DNA from 2 places in the Priestia sp. FSL R5-0597 genome. Region 2 is predicted to be linked to the other one. Evidence: riboswitches for the same ligand, from Rfam matches in the RefSeq annotation. Region 2 holds a riboswitch; the other holds the start of a gene.
The links. A riboswitch is a leader RNA that binds a small molecule or an ion and turns the genes downstream of it on or off. The one in region 2 is predicted to bind preQ1.

Region 1 (6,972 bases), 800 kb from region 2:
CATTTATTTTTTTTGTATCGGAAGCGCTATTTTGGCAGTTCCGGCTACGTTATTAGAAACGAATAGACAAAATGCCTGGGTATGTAGTGTGCTTGCTATTGGCTTTGCCCTTTTAATTGTTGCGGTGCTGTTATGGCTGATGCACCGTTACCCTCAGCAAACGTTCATTGAAATAGCTAAAAAAGCGCTAGGTCCTTACGCCGGAGCGTGTATGTCTCTTATTTACATTTTTTTTATGTTCATTCAATCTACGTTTTCCCTTCGAGATATCAGTACATTTATGACGACGCAAATTGTCCCTGAAACGCTGCCTACGTGGATTCATGCTCTTGTGATTTTAGCGGTTATATACGGAGGGTATTTAGGCATTGAAGTGATAGCGAGAACCGCGGAAATCTTTTTACCGTGGATCGTCGTCCCTTTTTTATTGTTAATTTCGTTAAATATTCCTCAGATGAAACTGGATCGTCTTTACCCTTTGTTTGAATTCCGCATGGATGATTTAGTGTTAGGAACCACGTATTTCTTAGGAAATCCGTTTATGGAATTGATTTTTGTGCTAATGATTACGCCTCATATAAAAGATGGCAAAAAGGTAAAAAGAATGATTGTTATCGGCACTGTGGCATCGGGCTTGACGATTACGATTGCAGTTGCGGCTTGTATATTAGCTCTTGGCGCGAATATTGCATCAATGCACAGCTACCCAGTTTATTTATTAGGAAAAATGATTTCGTTAGGTGCAACGATACAGCATGTTGAAGTATTAGTAGCTATTATTTGGATGTTATCTATCTTTTTTAAAGTTGTCATTGTGTTCTATGCTATTCAGTTAAGTATCGCTCAATTATGTAATTTACGGGTGCGCAATTTTTTGAGCTTTCCTTTAGGTCTAATCATTACAGGCGTGGCGTATTACATTATTCCAAATACAGCATACTTCAATTATTTTGAAAAATATTACTGGCCGTTTTATTTATTTGTACTAAGCGTCTGTTTTCCGTTGTTATTTATTGCGCTTTCTTATATAAAGAGAAATAAGGCAGCTAAAGGTGATAGAAGCCAACAAACATAGCATTATTTATACGTATGTGGTATAGTATACGATGACAATTCAAGAAGAAACGCCGTACACGTTTGTATATGTACGGGAGAGGTTCGAAAACTCCCTCTATAAAAAACTAAGATCATCGTTGATGACAAAAGACACGGTTTTAGCGTGTCTTCTTTCACGTGCTTTTCTATCAACACGTCTTTTTGACGTGTATGCTGGCGAGGACGTGTATCTTAGTTGCTTTTTAGGGAGATTGCTGGAAAAGAGCAGTCTCTTTTTTGTGTTATAAAATTAGTCACAAAGGGAACGAACGGTTCAATAAAGTTTCTTCTTCTTTTGATTTCAATCAAAAAGGAGACGAACAATAATGATGAAAAATGAAAAAGCTATTGTTGTATTTAGCGGAGGTCAAGATAGTACAACATGTCTATTTTGGGCTTTGAAAAACTTTAAAGAAGTAGAAACGGTTACTTTCCAATACGGTCAGCGTCATAGTCAAGAGATAGAGGTAGCAAAAGCTATCGCAGCTGATTTAGGTGTGAAGCATACCGTCCTAGATATGTCACTTTTAAATCAATTAGCACCAAATGCCTTAACGCGAGATGATATTGAAATTGAGCAAAAAGAAGGAGAGTTGCCTACAACGTTTGTGGATGGCCGCAATCTGTTATTTTTATCATTTGCTGCCGTACTGGCTAAAAACAGCGGAGGCCGTCATATCGTAACAGGCGTTTGTGAAACTGATTTTTCGGGATATCCAGACTGTCGAGACGTATTTGTGAAATCGTTAAACGTCACGCTTAATTTATCAATGGACTTCGAGTTTGTGATTCATACGCCGCTTATGTGGATTGATAAAGCAGAAACGTGGGCGTTAGCGGATGAGCTAGGAGCGCTTGAATATGTGCGTGAAAAAACATTAACGTGCTACAACGGTATTGTTGCTGATGGGTGCGGCGAATGTCCCGCATGTCAATTGCGAAAACGCGGGTTAGATCAATACTTGCAAACAAAAGAAGGAGGAGAAAAATAATGCTGCAACAAATGTATCCTCAAGTCTTTCATGACTATGAATATGAATTGAACAAAGATATGCAGTTTGCTGCGGCACATTTTGTTCCTCATACAGAAGCAGGAAAATGCCGTCAAGTCCATGGACATACGTATTTTGTAAATTTAACTGTTGCCGGAGATACATTAGACGAAGCGGGCTTTTTAGTAAACTTTGCGCTATTGAAAAAAATTGTTTCTGGTCAATTTGATCATACATTATTGAACGATCATTCTATCTTTAACGAAGAAAATCCAAATGATTTTCCTACAACTGAAGTTGTTGCTCGTAAAATTTATGAGTTGGTTCAAGAATATCTAGACACACTACCAAATAAGCCTTCTTGCGTACAAGTATTCGTGCGGGAAACGCCGACAAGTTACGTGGTTTACCGCCCAAAGAAGGTGAAAAAACGTGGCTAATACAATTCCAGTACTTGAAATATTCGGCCCAACGATTCAAGGGGAAGGAATGGTTGTAGGACGTAAGACGATGTTTGTTCGTACCGCAGGCTGTGATTATTCCTGCAGCTGGTGTGATTCAGCTTTTACATGGGATGGATCAGCTAAAAACGATATTCGTCAGCTAACAGCAGAACAAATTTGGACGGAGCTTAAAGAAATTGGAGGAGAGTGCTTTGATCACGTCACCATTTCTGGAGGAAACCCTGCGCTTATCAAGGCGATTGGTTCACTTGTAGAGCTTTTGCACAGTCATGGGGTAAAAGCAGCTCTTGAAACACAGGGAAGCCGTTATCAGGATTGGTTCCTAAAGATCGATGATTTAACGATTTCTCCTAAGCCTCCAAGTTCATTAATGAAAACAAATTTCTCCGTATTAGACGATATTATAGAGACATTAATAAAGGAAAAACGCATGGCGCACATAAGCATAAAAGTCGTTGTATTTAATGATGAGGACTTTGAGTATGCAGCGTCTGTTCATGAACGTTATCCTGAGGTTCCATTTTTTGTTCAAGTAGGCAACGAGGACTTAACGACAATCGATAATGCGTCGTTAACACAAGAATTGCTTAAAAAGTATGAGTGGTTAATCGACAAGGCAGTGGCAGCTAAAAACATGAACGATGTAAGAGTTCTGCCGCAGGTTCACGCCCTTGTTTGGGGAAATAAACGAGGCGTGTAAGCGCATAGCAAAAAATTTACAAAGAAAAATAAAAACAGATATATACAAAATAAAAAAACGCTGTTAGAATGACAATCGTAGAAAGAGAGGAAATGCAAATGAGCGGTCGAAAAGATGAAGAATTAGAAGGTGTATCACTCCTTGGAAATCAAGGAACAAACTATTTGTTTGAATATTCACCAGAGATTCTAGAAGCATTTGATAACAAACATCCAAATCGTGATTATTTTGTGAAATTTAACTGTCCGGAATTTACGAGCTTATGTCCAAAAACGGGTCAGCCGGATTTCGCAACCATTTATATTAGTTACATTCCAGATGAAAAAATGGTGGAAAGCAAGTCGTTAAAGCTTTATTTGTTCAGCTTCCGTAACCATGGAGATTTCCATGAAGACTGTATGAATATTATTATGAATGACTTAATTAAACTGATGAATCCAAGATATATTGAAGTATGGGGAAAATTCACACCACGCGGCGGGATTTCAATTGATCCATATACAAACTATGGCCGTCCTGGTACGAAGTATGAAGAAATGGCTAATTATCGCCTGATGAATCATGATTTATACCCAGAAACAATTGATAATCGTTAATTCGAACAAACAGGTTGTGTATGCAACCTGTTTTCCATTGCAAAAACAACAGATGAGAAGGTGAAAGAATGTCACAGAGATCAGCATTAGTATTAGGTGCAAGCGGACTTGTTGGTCAAGAACTTTTAAAAATGTTATTAAGCAACAGCTTATATAACCATGTGACAGTGTTTGTTCGAAAAAAGCTACCAATCGAACACACAAAGCTACGTCAGCTTGAAATTGATTTTTCAGAGCTTGATAAGCACGAAGAATGCTTTGCAGTTGATGATGTATATTGCTGTTTAGGCACGACAATGAAAAAAGCAAAAACAAAAGCGAAATTCATTAAAGTTGACTACGAATTTCCTTTAAAAGCGGCTAAATGTGCAGAAAAATATCGCTGCAAAAACTTTTTAACGATTACAGCAATTGGTGCTGATCTTCGTTCGCCATTCTTTTACAGTAAAGTAAAGGGGCAAGTAGAAGAAGATATCGCAAGCTTGTATATCCGTTCTACTCACTTTTTCCGCCCATCGTTATTATTAGGCAAGCGCCAAGAGTTTCGCCTATTTGAAAAGCTTGGGGGATACACGTTAAAGTCGTGTTCATTTTGCCTTGTAGGAAAGTGGAGAAAATATCGTCCAATTAAAGCGTATAACGTAGCCAAATCTATGATGAAAGCTGCACTTGAAGATAAATGTGGTGTTCATGTACATGAAAGCCAAGACATCTATACAGGTGAATGCTATTATTCGTTTACCAACGGCAAGCGCGTGTTATCAAAATAAAAAAAGCCTCTTCATAAGAAGAGGCTTTTTTCTATCTTCCGTCAGCATCCGCGTTCCCATCACCATCACCATCACCATCGTGATCGTGATTAGAAGCAGATTCACTCCAGCTTGTGTAGGAGTTAGAATCTTCTTCGGCATAATTCATGGGTTCAACGGATGTTTTTTTATTTGAAGTTTGCTTGCGTTTAAAAACGAACTGCACGATGAAAAAAAGAATGACAATAAGTGCAACGATAAACAATACAGTATCAAACATGCTAGTAATTCCTTTCAGTAAGTAGGTAGTAGTAGCTTGTTCTTATTGTCACACGAAAATAAGACCCTTTCAAGAAAAAATGGGGCCTGGTTTTGTTTCTTTAAGGAAACTTTTTTTATCTTAGCCATATATTATTGTATGAAGAAACATTTTAGAAAAGAGGGAGTACAGTGAAAAAAAGTTCGAAGGATGTTAAGGTTCAACAGTATATTTATCTCATGTATAAGCTGGGAATTATTACAGAAGAACAAAAGAATCAGTTCTTTCAAAACCACTAAAAAAGCAACCGTTTTTGCGTTCCGGTTGCTTTTTCCCTTTACATAGCGGGATTAATAATCGTGTAGTTTTTGTGATTGACAACAGTTCGCTGTTCTAAGTCTAAATCCCGGTAGTTTGTCATGTAAGTCAAATCAACAATCACGGAGTTTTCATTTACTTTTTCGACAATGCCCTGTAAGCCATTTTTAAATTCTATCAAGTTTCCTACCTCTGCTATTTTCATCATTCATCGCTCCTTTGTTTTAAATTAGTTCATTATTAATTTTTTAAATAATTTTAATTTTGAAAATAGTAAAACTAGTTAGCGTTTTCTTTTTTTACAATTTTGCCTTAAAACTGGGAATTAGTAAAGGGTTTTTTGAAAAAATATAAAATAAAATTGAAAAAACAAGTAAAATGTGCTGAGGAATAAAAGGAATTGGTAGCTTTAACGAAAGAGAGAAGCAACACAGTTCCATCTTTGTTCATCTTTCGTTATAATAAACGAGGTATAATCTTGTCATAAATTATAAGAATTAGAAGGTGTAGAAATTGAAAGATACTGGACTCGTGCTCGAAGGAGGCGGTATGAGAGGCCTTTATACAACCGGAGTTTTAGATTACTTTATGGAAAGAAATCTGTACCTTCCGTATGTAATTGGCGTTTCAGCCGGCGCTTGTCATGCCACTTCTTATTTATCTAGACAAATAGGAAGAAGTCGCAAAGCTAATTTAGATTTTTTAGAGGATCCTCGCTACTTGTCGTGGAAAAATTATTTTAAAACAAAAGAGATATTTGGAATGGATTTCGTTTTTGATGAAATTCCTAATCAGCTTCTTCCATTTGACTTTGAGGCATTTGCTGAGCGTACAGAGAAGCTTGTAGTAGGAGCAACGGACTGCGTGACGGGAGAACCCGTTTATTTTGATGAGTATGATCGGGATATTTTGACAGCGGTTCGCGCTTCTAGTTCCCTTCCATTTTTAGCACCTGTCGTTACATATAAAGGAAAAGAGCTGTTAGATGGAGGAATCAGTGATCCGATTCCAATCAAAAAAGCAGTGCAGGATGGATATAGAAAAAATATTGTTGTGCTAACGCGAAACGAAGGATATCGAAAAAAGAAATCAAATATGCTTTGGTTATTGAAGCGCAAATATCGTCATTATGATGGGCTGACTCGTGCGCTTGAGAACCGTTATAAATTGTATAATGAAACATTGTCATATATTGAAGAGCAGGAAAGACAGGGGAATATCTTTGTGATTCGTCCGCAATCCCCTCTTGTAGTAGGGCGAATTGAGAAGAATCGTGAGCGTCTCGACGCTCTTTATAACCAAGGATATAAAGAAGCTGAAGCTCAATTTGCGTCTCTGCAAAATTGGCTGAACAGCTAAAAACGAGGTGGAACTGAATGGATGAACAAACAGTAATCAATATGTTAAATGAGTTAAGTGAAGGAAAAGTAACCGAAATTAAAGTTAAAAAAGAAGACTTTCTTGCTTTTCGCCCTTTTTTAGTAAATCGCCCTGATTTCAAACATTTTCGTGGAATCGCCGGACGCGGAGGCGATTTTACCTATACGTATCTAGAAATTCCTAGGAGTTAAACGAAATGATGGCATTATTTGATTATGCCTTATATAATGGATGTATGAGCCTGTACAGTAGAGAATATACTGTTACAAGTGCTTGTGCGTTTATTTAGTAACGTATAGTAAGAGCGAATAAACGTGTTTAGTTATAGGAGGGATATTATGGATGAGTTTCGAAAAAGTACAGCACCTTTTTATTTTGCAGATCATATATGGAAAGATAAAAATGGAATGACGACTTAT
Region 2 (6,972 bases):
TGACCATTTGTTTGGAATTGTTCCATTTGAAGGACGCTGGTATTTTGGAAAATATCAAAAAAGCGAAGCTGTATGGCTGCATCATTTGAAGAAACCGCGTGAATACTCTACGGCACTCAGTACCCGCCTTGCAAGAGCTGTAGCTAACATTGCCGTTCCAAAGCCTGAAGGAATCAAAGCGATTGATCCATGCTGTGGTATTGGTACAGTCCTCGTAGAAGCTCTTTCAATGGGCATTGATATTGTAGGACGCGATATCAACCCACTTGTGACCGACGGATCTCGTGAAAATATTGCGCATTTCGGCTTAAAGGGTGATGTCAAAACCGGACCGATTTCGGATGTTACCACTCACTATGACGTAGCGATCATCGACATGCCTTACAATCTCTACACCCACGCGACGCCTGAAGATCAGCTTTCTATTTTAAAACACGCTCGCCGCTTTGCGGATAAAGTAGTCGTGATTACAGTAGACACGATTGACCATATGATTCATGAAGCTGGCTTTTCTATTTCAGATCGCTGCGTAGCGCGCAAAAGCGTATTTTCTAGACAAGTAGTTGTATGCGAATAAAAAAAGACACCAGTCTAACAGGCTGGTGTCTTTTGATTTACCACTCTTTAGGTTCATAGTCTAATTCTTTGAATAGCTGCGTACGCTCTTTTTTCGTTAAATCTCTCCATTGCCCAACAGGCAAGTTGTTTAAGTGAATATTCATAATACGCGTACGCTGAAGTCGGTATACTTCATATCCGAGCACTTCACACATACGGCGAATTTGACGATTTAAGCCCTGTGTTAAAATAATTTGAAACTCGTACTTAGACAGCTGTGTCACTTTACAAGGAAGCGTTTTTGTACCTAAAATTTTTACTCCCTCAGACATGTTTTTGATAAACTCGGGTGTAATCGGCTTATCTACTGCAACAATATATTCTTTTTCATGCTTGTTTTCTGCACGTAAAATTTCGTTAATAATATCGCCGTCATTTGTAAGTAAAATTAAGCCGTCTGAATCCTTATCTAGTCGTCCGACATGATGAATACGCAAAGGGTGATTGACTAAGTCAATGATGTTTCCCTTTACTTTTTTCTCACTCGTACTTGTAATGCCGACTGGTTTATTAAGTGCAATATATACATTATTTCGAGCAATCCGAAGCTGTTGGCCACTTACTCGAATATCATCGCCAGGCTTAACTTGATCTCCGATTTTTGCAACCTTTCCATTAACGGTTACTCTTCCTTCACTAATTAACTTATCTGCCCCGCGTCTTGACGCTTTGCCAGATTCGCTAATAAATTTATTCAGTCTCAGGTGAATCACAACCTTACATTTAAAAATTTTAAAATTTGTCTCTTCTATTAGAAACCGATATGTGTCAATTTCTATACCGTCCCTATCGTAACATGCTATACGCTTCTCGTCTTCTTTTAATTTCATTACTTGACTATATTTTTTTAACAGCAATAGAAGTATAGATCCAAAATACTTTGTAATCTTATTCTTAACATTTTAAGCAATGCTTACACCTGTCAAACTAACGTCAATCTCCACTTCTATGCAAGACCTAAACGTCTAGATTGACTGATCAGTATAGAGTTGCTACCATCAGGTTTTCTTATGCTTCCAGGAGGAGTAACGCTGGCTCTAACAGCTATGGTCGGAGGAAGTTTGTTTGATAAAATTGGATTTAAGCCGCTGCTTTTAACAAGTTTAATTCTTTTAACGTTTATTTTAAGTTTGTTCACTACCATTTCAAGAGAAACAACTACGATGACTGCAGCTATTTTATACGCTGCCTTTAAAATTGGCGTAGGTTTAAGCATAGGACCCGTAATGACGCTTGCTTTAAATCAAGTACCTAAACCGCTTCACGCTCACGGTTCAGCCATTTCAAATACGATTAACCAAGTTTCAGGCGCAATTGGACCCGCTTTGTATACAAGTATTATGACAATGGCTTCTCAGCACTTTATTCAACAATCAAATGAAACGAATAAAACGCTGTTACAAATAAAAAGTATGACAAGCGGGGTCCATACCGTCTATTATGTAGCCATCGCTTTCGCTATCGTTTCGTTCCTGCTCGCTCTTACGTTAAAGAAAAAAGACCAGCAGCTGGAGACGCAATAAATAAGAAACTAACAAGAGCTGCTCAAGTCATGAGCAGCTCTTGTTACATGCCGAATTTATATTACAAATGTAAAAGCAATCATAGATACTATGAAAGCAAGAATAATAATACCTCTCTTTTTTTCTGTTTTCCATGCTTCAATAGCGCCCGCGATACCACCAATGACTAAAATAAAAGTACCTATAATGTGCAGAGGCAGCAGCGATAATACTCTACCTAAACTCGCCATCACTCCTCCAATCAATATAAAGCCTGTTGTTATAATCGATTTTAATGATGTTAAGTCTCGTATAGCTTCTTGTTTTTCAGTCTTACTCAGTTTAAAGTACTCTATTATACTAAAAGCAGCGGGTGTTCCCCATAAAATAAAGAAGCTAACTAATCTATCCGTGTCTACATTCACTGTTTATTCACCACCGCTATTAGTTTCTTATACACTTTTCCTAACCCATTTTTTAGAGATAAAAAAAGCGGCTGTAGCTGCTACAGCGGGAATCATAAAAGCAAAGCTACCAGAATAACTGCCAAACGTTACTTTACTTGATAATCCTTCGATTGAGCTCCACATAGTCGAACTTTCTGGAACATATAAGAGCGTAAGAATCATTCCTGCTAGCAGTTGAAAGCTACCCAAGAAAACGATGAAACTAATGATAAATAGTCCATATCTCTTCACTAAAATCTCCCCCTTGATTTATATACGATTTCACGCTTCATAAGTTCCATCATTTAACAAATCCATGTATTATTCTCGCTTCAAAGATCCTCCAAAAGAAAATTGATGGTAGTCATCGATCTTATTCCAATATCCTATGCACTTTACGTCAGGCTCATCAATAGCTAACGCTTCTTTATTAATTCCTTTATAAGGAAGAAATGCAGTCAACTTTACCTTTTGTTTTGGCTTAATATTTAACTTATTGCCTTCTGCTAACACCTTAAATTTATTTTCAGAATAACCGTTTTTTATTTTTAAAGGATAGGATAAAAAGACATTGTTTTGTTTGATGGTCAAATCGCTCTTGTTTACGAATTCCAATTCATACGAAATCCCTTGCTTCATCTTTTGTTCTTTGATGACGTTAATATGGATCTTTTCTAGTTCTCTTAAAGGAACGTTGTCTTCTTCTTTTGAACACCCGGCAAATAAGATAGCTAACACTAATAAAACAAGAATTCCTAACTTTCTATTCAAAAAATAATCCCCTCTCTCGTAACAAAGATTATTTTACAATTATAACTCAAAAAAGTTATTTAATGGTAAAAATACACAATTAAAAAAGCAAACCTTGTCGGTCTGCTTTTTTAATTGCTACGCATAGGTAATGTGTTGTTGTGCGAAAAACTTTTCGATAAGGAGTTTGCCAACTATATGTATATCGTAACAAAAGAAAAAAGAACGCGCTGTGAGATTTGTCACTTCTTCTTTCAAAATAATCTAATTGAATACTCGCTATTGCGTTACGCAAAAAGAGCAGAACGCAATAGCGACCTGCTCTTTTTACATGCTAGATATGGGTAATTTGTCCATGCGTGAAAAGCTCTTCAATAATAAGGGGTTTATCACTACACTTATAGAATAACAAAGAAAAAAAGATGCGGCTGTGAGATTTATCACAGCCGCATCTTTTTATCCAACTAGCTTATTAAATTGTACACGTTTATTAATGGCCGCCATAATTGGTGCTCCAACAAGCATAACCACAAACTCACCAACAGCTGTTGTTAACCATGTAAAGAAAAATGGTAAATCAAATGCTAGGTGCAGTTCAAACGCAATAATAAACATCGTAAACGTAAACACAAGTGTATTAATAAGCATACGAGCCCACATATTTTTAATGTAGCGCATAGAAAAAATGGTAATGAGTAATGATAGTACAGATTGTCCTACCCCAAACACCAGATCATAAGCGACCATTGGTGAAAAAAACAAATTCGTCAGAAATACCCCTAGTACAATGCCGTACACGTACTTTTTATTAAATACAATCAAATGATTGAACATTTCTGATATACGAAATTGGATATTGGTGAAGCCAAACGGCTGAATTAACATGCTAACAGCAATATACATAGCTGCTAAAAGACCGTTGACGCAAAGTGTTCTTATATTCATCTTACTATTCTCTCCTTAGTTTTTTAACGTGGGATGGTTACGAACCACGTAAACACTCAAAGAATCATACAGCAAGCTTAAGCTTTCGTCAATCTAGCTGTTTGCAAACTACTGCTGCTTTCATGTCTTCCATATTGACTGCTCTTTTTTCTTACTTTTCTTTAGTATAAAATAGAAGACGTATCCGTATACATAGGTGACATAAAGTAGTTAACCCTTTTGATTTGAAATACGAAAGGATTTGTAGCGATGTTAGATAATACAGATAAGCGCATACTAGAAGAGCTATCAAAAAATGGACGTATGAAGATGAAAGAATTAGGAGAAAAAGTGCATTTAACCGGACAAGCCGCTTCTGCTAGAGTATTAAAGTTAGAAGATGAAGGCATTATCAAAGGCTATACAATTAACATTGATGAACGAAAACTTGGCTACACCGTCCATGCATTTTTAAATATCTATACGCAGAGCATTCATCACCACCCCTACCTTACATTTGTAGAAAGTCAGAAGAAGTACGTCATCAACAACTTTAAAATCAGCGGCGATGGCTGCTACTTACTAGAATGTAAATTTCATTCGAATGAAGAATTAAATGATTTTTTGACAGAGCTAAATCAGCATGTGAATTACAAACTTTCAATCGTCATTAACAAATAATTTTTTTAAAAAATAAAGGTATATTAATTTATGAAAATGGCAATTCTAATAACGTATTCCCCCTATTCCAATAAATTTGAAAATCCTTTGCGCCGTCGCAAAGGATTCTTTTTTTATGTAGGAAACCGCCTTCTATTTTTTGAAAAGTTGAACATCTCTCATAGCGTTGACATAGCGGTCAGAGGTTTATATAATCGGTGACATCAAAGCATAGAAAAGCAGACTCAAGACATTATACACGTATCGTAATTCTTCGTCTTAGAAGTTGATCAGTTTTATAACTAGACAATTTCTAAGACGTTTTTTATTTTATCATTTGTGAAACACTAGTAAAAACAAAATTCCACGTGAAAATATCCTAATGATCAGGGAGGTTTGCATATTGAAAACAATCTATAAAGACATCATTTTAATTATTGCCGGAGCGCTTTTAGTTGCTGCATCCATTGATTTTTTCGTCATTCCAAATAAATTAGGTGACGGAAGTACGGTTGGTATTGCTCTTGTTTTATATTATTTATTTCATATCCCTACAAGTATCAGCACATTTCTTGTGAACCTTGTATTCATTGCCTTAGCTTATAAATTTCTAACTAAAAAAACCATTCTCTATACGATTCTAGGAGCTGTCATGACGTCCGTTTTCTTAGGTCTGGTCAGCTATATTCCTTTTCACGTTCACGACATGATTTTAGGAATTGTATTCGGGGCTTTACTAATGGGAACAGGACTGGCACTCATTTTTATCGCGGATGGATCTACCGGCGGCACAACTCTTTTAGCTTATTTATTAAACTACACAAAAGGCTACAATATCTCGAAAAGCATGTTCTACATGGACAGCGTCATTATTTTAGCATCAGTTTTTGCTATTGGCGTCAACAATACCCTCTATACTTTTATATTCGTCTATCTTTGTGCTAAAATCGTCGATGTTGTTATCGAAGGTTTCCACAACAAAAAAGCAATGACGATTATGTCTGATCAGTACAAAGACATTGCGCAAGTTATCACCAGTGAATTTGGAAATGCAGCTACCATCTTTTACGGATATGGCTACTACGCCAACAAAGATAAACGCATTATCTACGTTGTTATTAAAAAGAACGAGTTATTAAAAATTAAAAAGAAAATCCAGCAAATTGACCCGAATTCTTTTATTGTCATCCACGAAGTAAAAGAAGTTGTCGGCGGAAAATTTGGATTTATCGGCAATTCGCCTCATGAAACAAAAGCCGCTGCTAAATAAAAAAATCCACCTCTTGGTGGATTTTTTTATGAAAAAACCGTTAAGAAAAACGAAAAGATCCCTGCTAAAAAGTAAACTGACCCTAACGCAATTGCTCCTGTAACGACCGTAAATACACTTAATCCGATAGCCACCTTCATTTTCATCCACATCCCTTTTTAGATTAGTAGTATAAGTATGTCCAAGAATAGAAGATTTATAACTATGCCACCCTATTTATTTCATATATCGATGCAACAATTGTCTATTCAACGTGTTCTAAAACCACCCCTGACGACATAACGTATAGGAAGGATTTCATATACACATCTTTGTATCACACATATCATATGAAATTAGGTGAGATAAAATGGTGGCTGTCCACTTTTTTGAAAACAGAAAGCTTCTATTAAGCCAGCTGAGGGAAAACATTCCTTCTACGGGTGATGATTTAAAGATTAAAGGACGAAAAGGAACCGTCGTGCTTGTGAATGACATCGATGAAAAAAATGTTCACGTAGAAGTTGCTTTAGAAAAAGTAGTAAAAAAGAACTTAGCGTTAGATAATGCTAAAAAGAAAAGGAGATAAGCGGCTACGCTTATCTCCTTTTTTTTGATTGACATACGATCTCTTGCTTCTGTTTAGAAAAAAAGAGACTCCTAAAAAAGGAATCTGCCAAAAAGAGCGATATCATCGCCTGAATATTAATACAAGCTATACTTTAACATATAAAAACAAATTTTACAAAAATAAACTATTATTTTACGCATAATTATTTTTCATTCGAGGTTTTTCAACATTTGAAACCCATTTCGTATAAAG

Region 1: it holds a riboswitch for preQ1, as region 2 does, so the genes downstream of both, queC (7-cyano-7-deazaguanine synthase QueC) here and MKX72_RS02550 (QueT transporter family protein) in region 2, are expected to answer to the same signal.

The regions. Positions count from the first base shown of each region.
Region 1 covers NZ_JBBOUZ010000001.1:1,279,130-1,286,101, forward strand. The annotation lists gene MKX72_RS06475 (GerAB/ArcD/ProY family transporter) at 1-1,075, shown strand, start outside; PreQ1 riboswitch class I at 1,148-1,191, shown strand; gene queC (7-cyano-7-deazaguanine synthase QueC) at 1,422-2,087, shown strand; gene queD (6-carboxytetrahydropterin synthase QueD) at 2,087-2,527, shown strand; gene queE (7-carboxy-7-deazaguanine synthase QueE) at 2,520-3,251, shown strand; gene queF (preQ(1) synthase) at 3,350-3,847, shown strand; gene MKX72_RS06500 (NAD(P)H-binding protein) at 3,916-4,617, shown strand; gene MKX72_RS06505 (hypothetical protein) at 4,649-4,876, opposite strand; gene MKX72_RS06510 (YkvS family protein) at 5,193-5,378, opposite strand; gene MKX72_RS06515 (patatin-like phospholipase family protein) at 5,687-6,532, shown strand; gene MKX72_RS06520 (hypothetical protein) at 6,550-6,744, shown strand; gene MKX72_RS06525 (hypothetical protein) at 6,892-6,972, shown strand, end outside.
Region 2 covers NZ_JBBOUZ010000001.1:476,588-483,559, reverse strand. The annotation lists gene MKX72_RS02580 (TRM11 family SAM-dependent methyltransferase) at 1-577, shown strand, start outside; gene rluF (23S rRNA pseudouridine(2604) synthase RluF) at 615-1,331, opposite strand; gene MKX72_RS02570 (MFS transporter) at 1,608-2,141, shown strand; gene MKX72_RS02565 (hypothetical protein) at 2,198-2,545, opposite strand; gene MKX72_RS02560 (hypothetical protein) at 2,573-2,818, opposite strand; gene MKX72_RS02555 (hypothetical protein) at 2,888-3,337, opposite strand; gene MKX72_RS02550 (QueT transporter family protein) at 3,773-4,261, opposite strand; PreQ1 riboswitch class I at 4,271-4,315, opposite strand; gene MKX72_RS02545 (Lrp/AsnC family transcriptional regulator) at 4,511-4,921, shown strand; gene MKX72_RS02540 (YitT family protein) at 5,304-6,170, shown strand; gene MKX72_RS02535 (hypothetical protein) at 6,520-6,738, shown strand.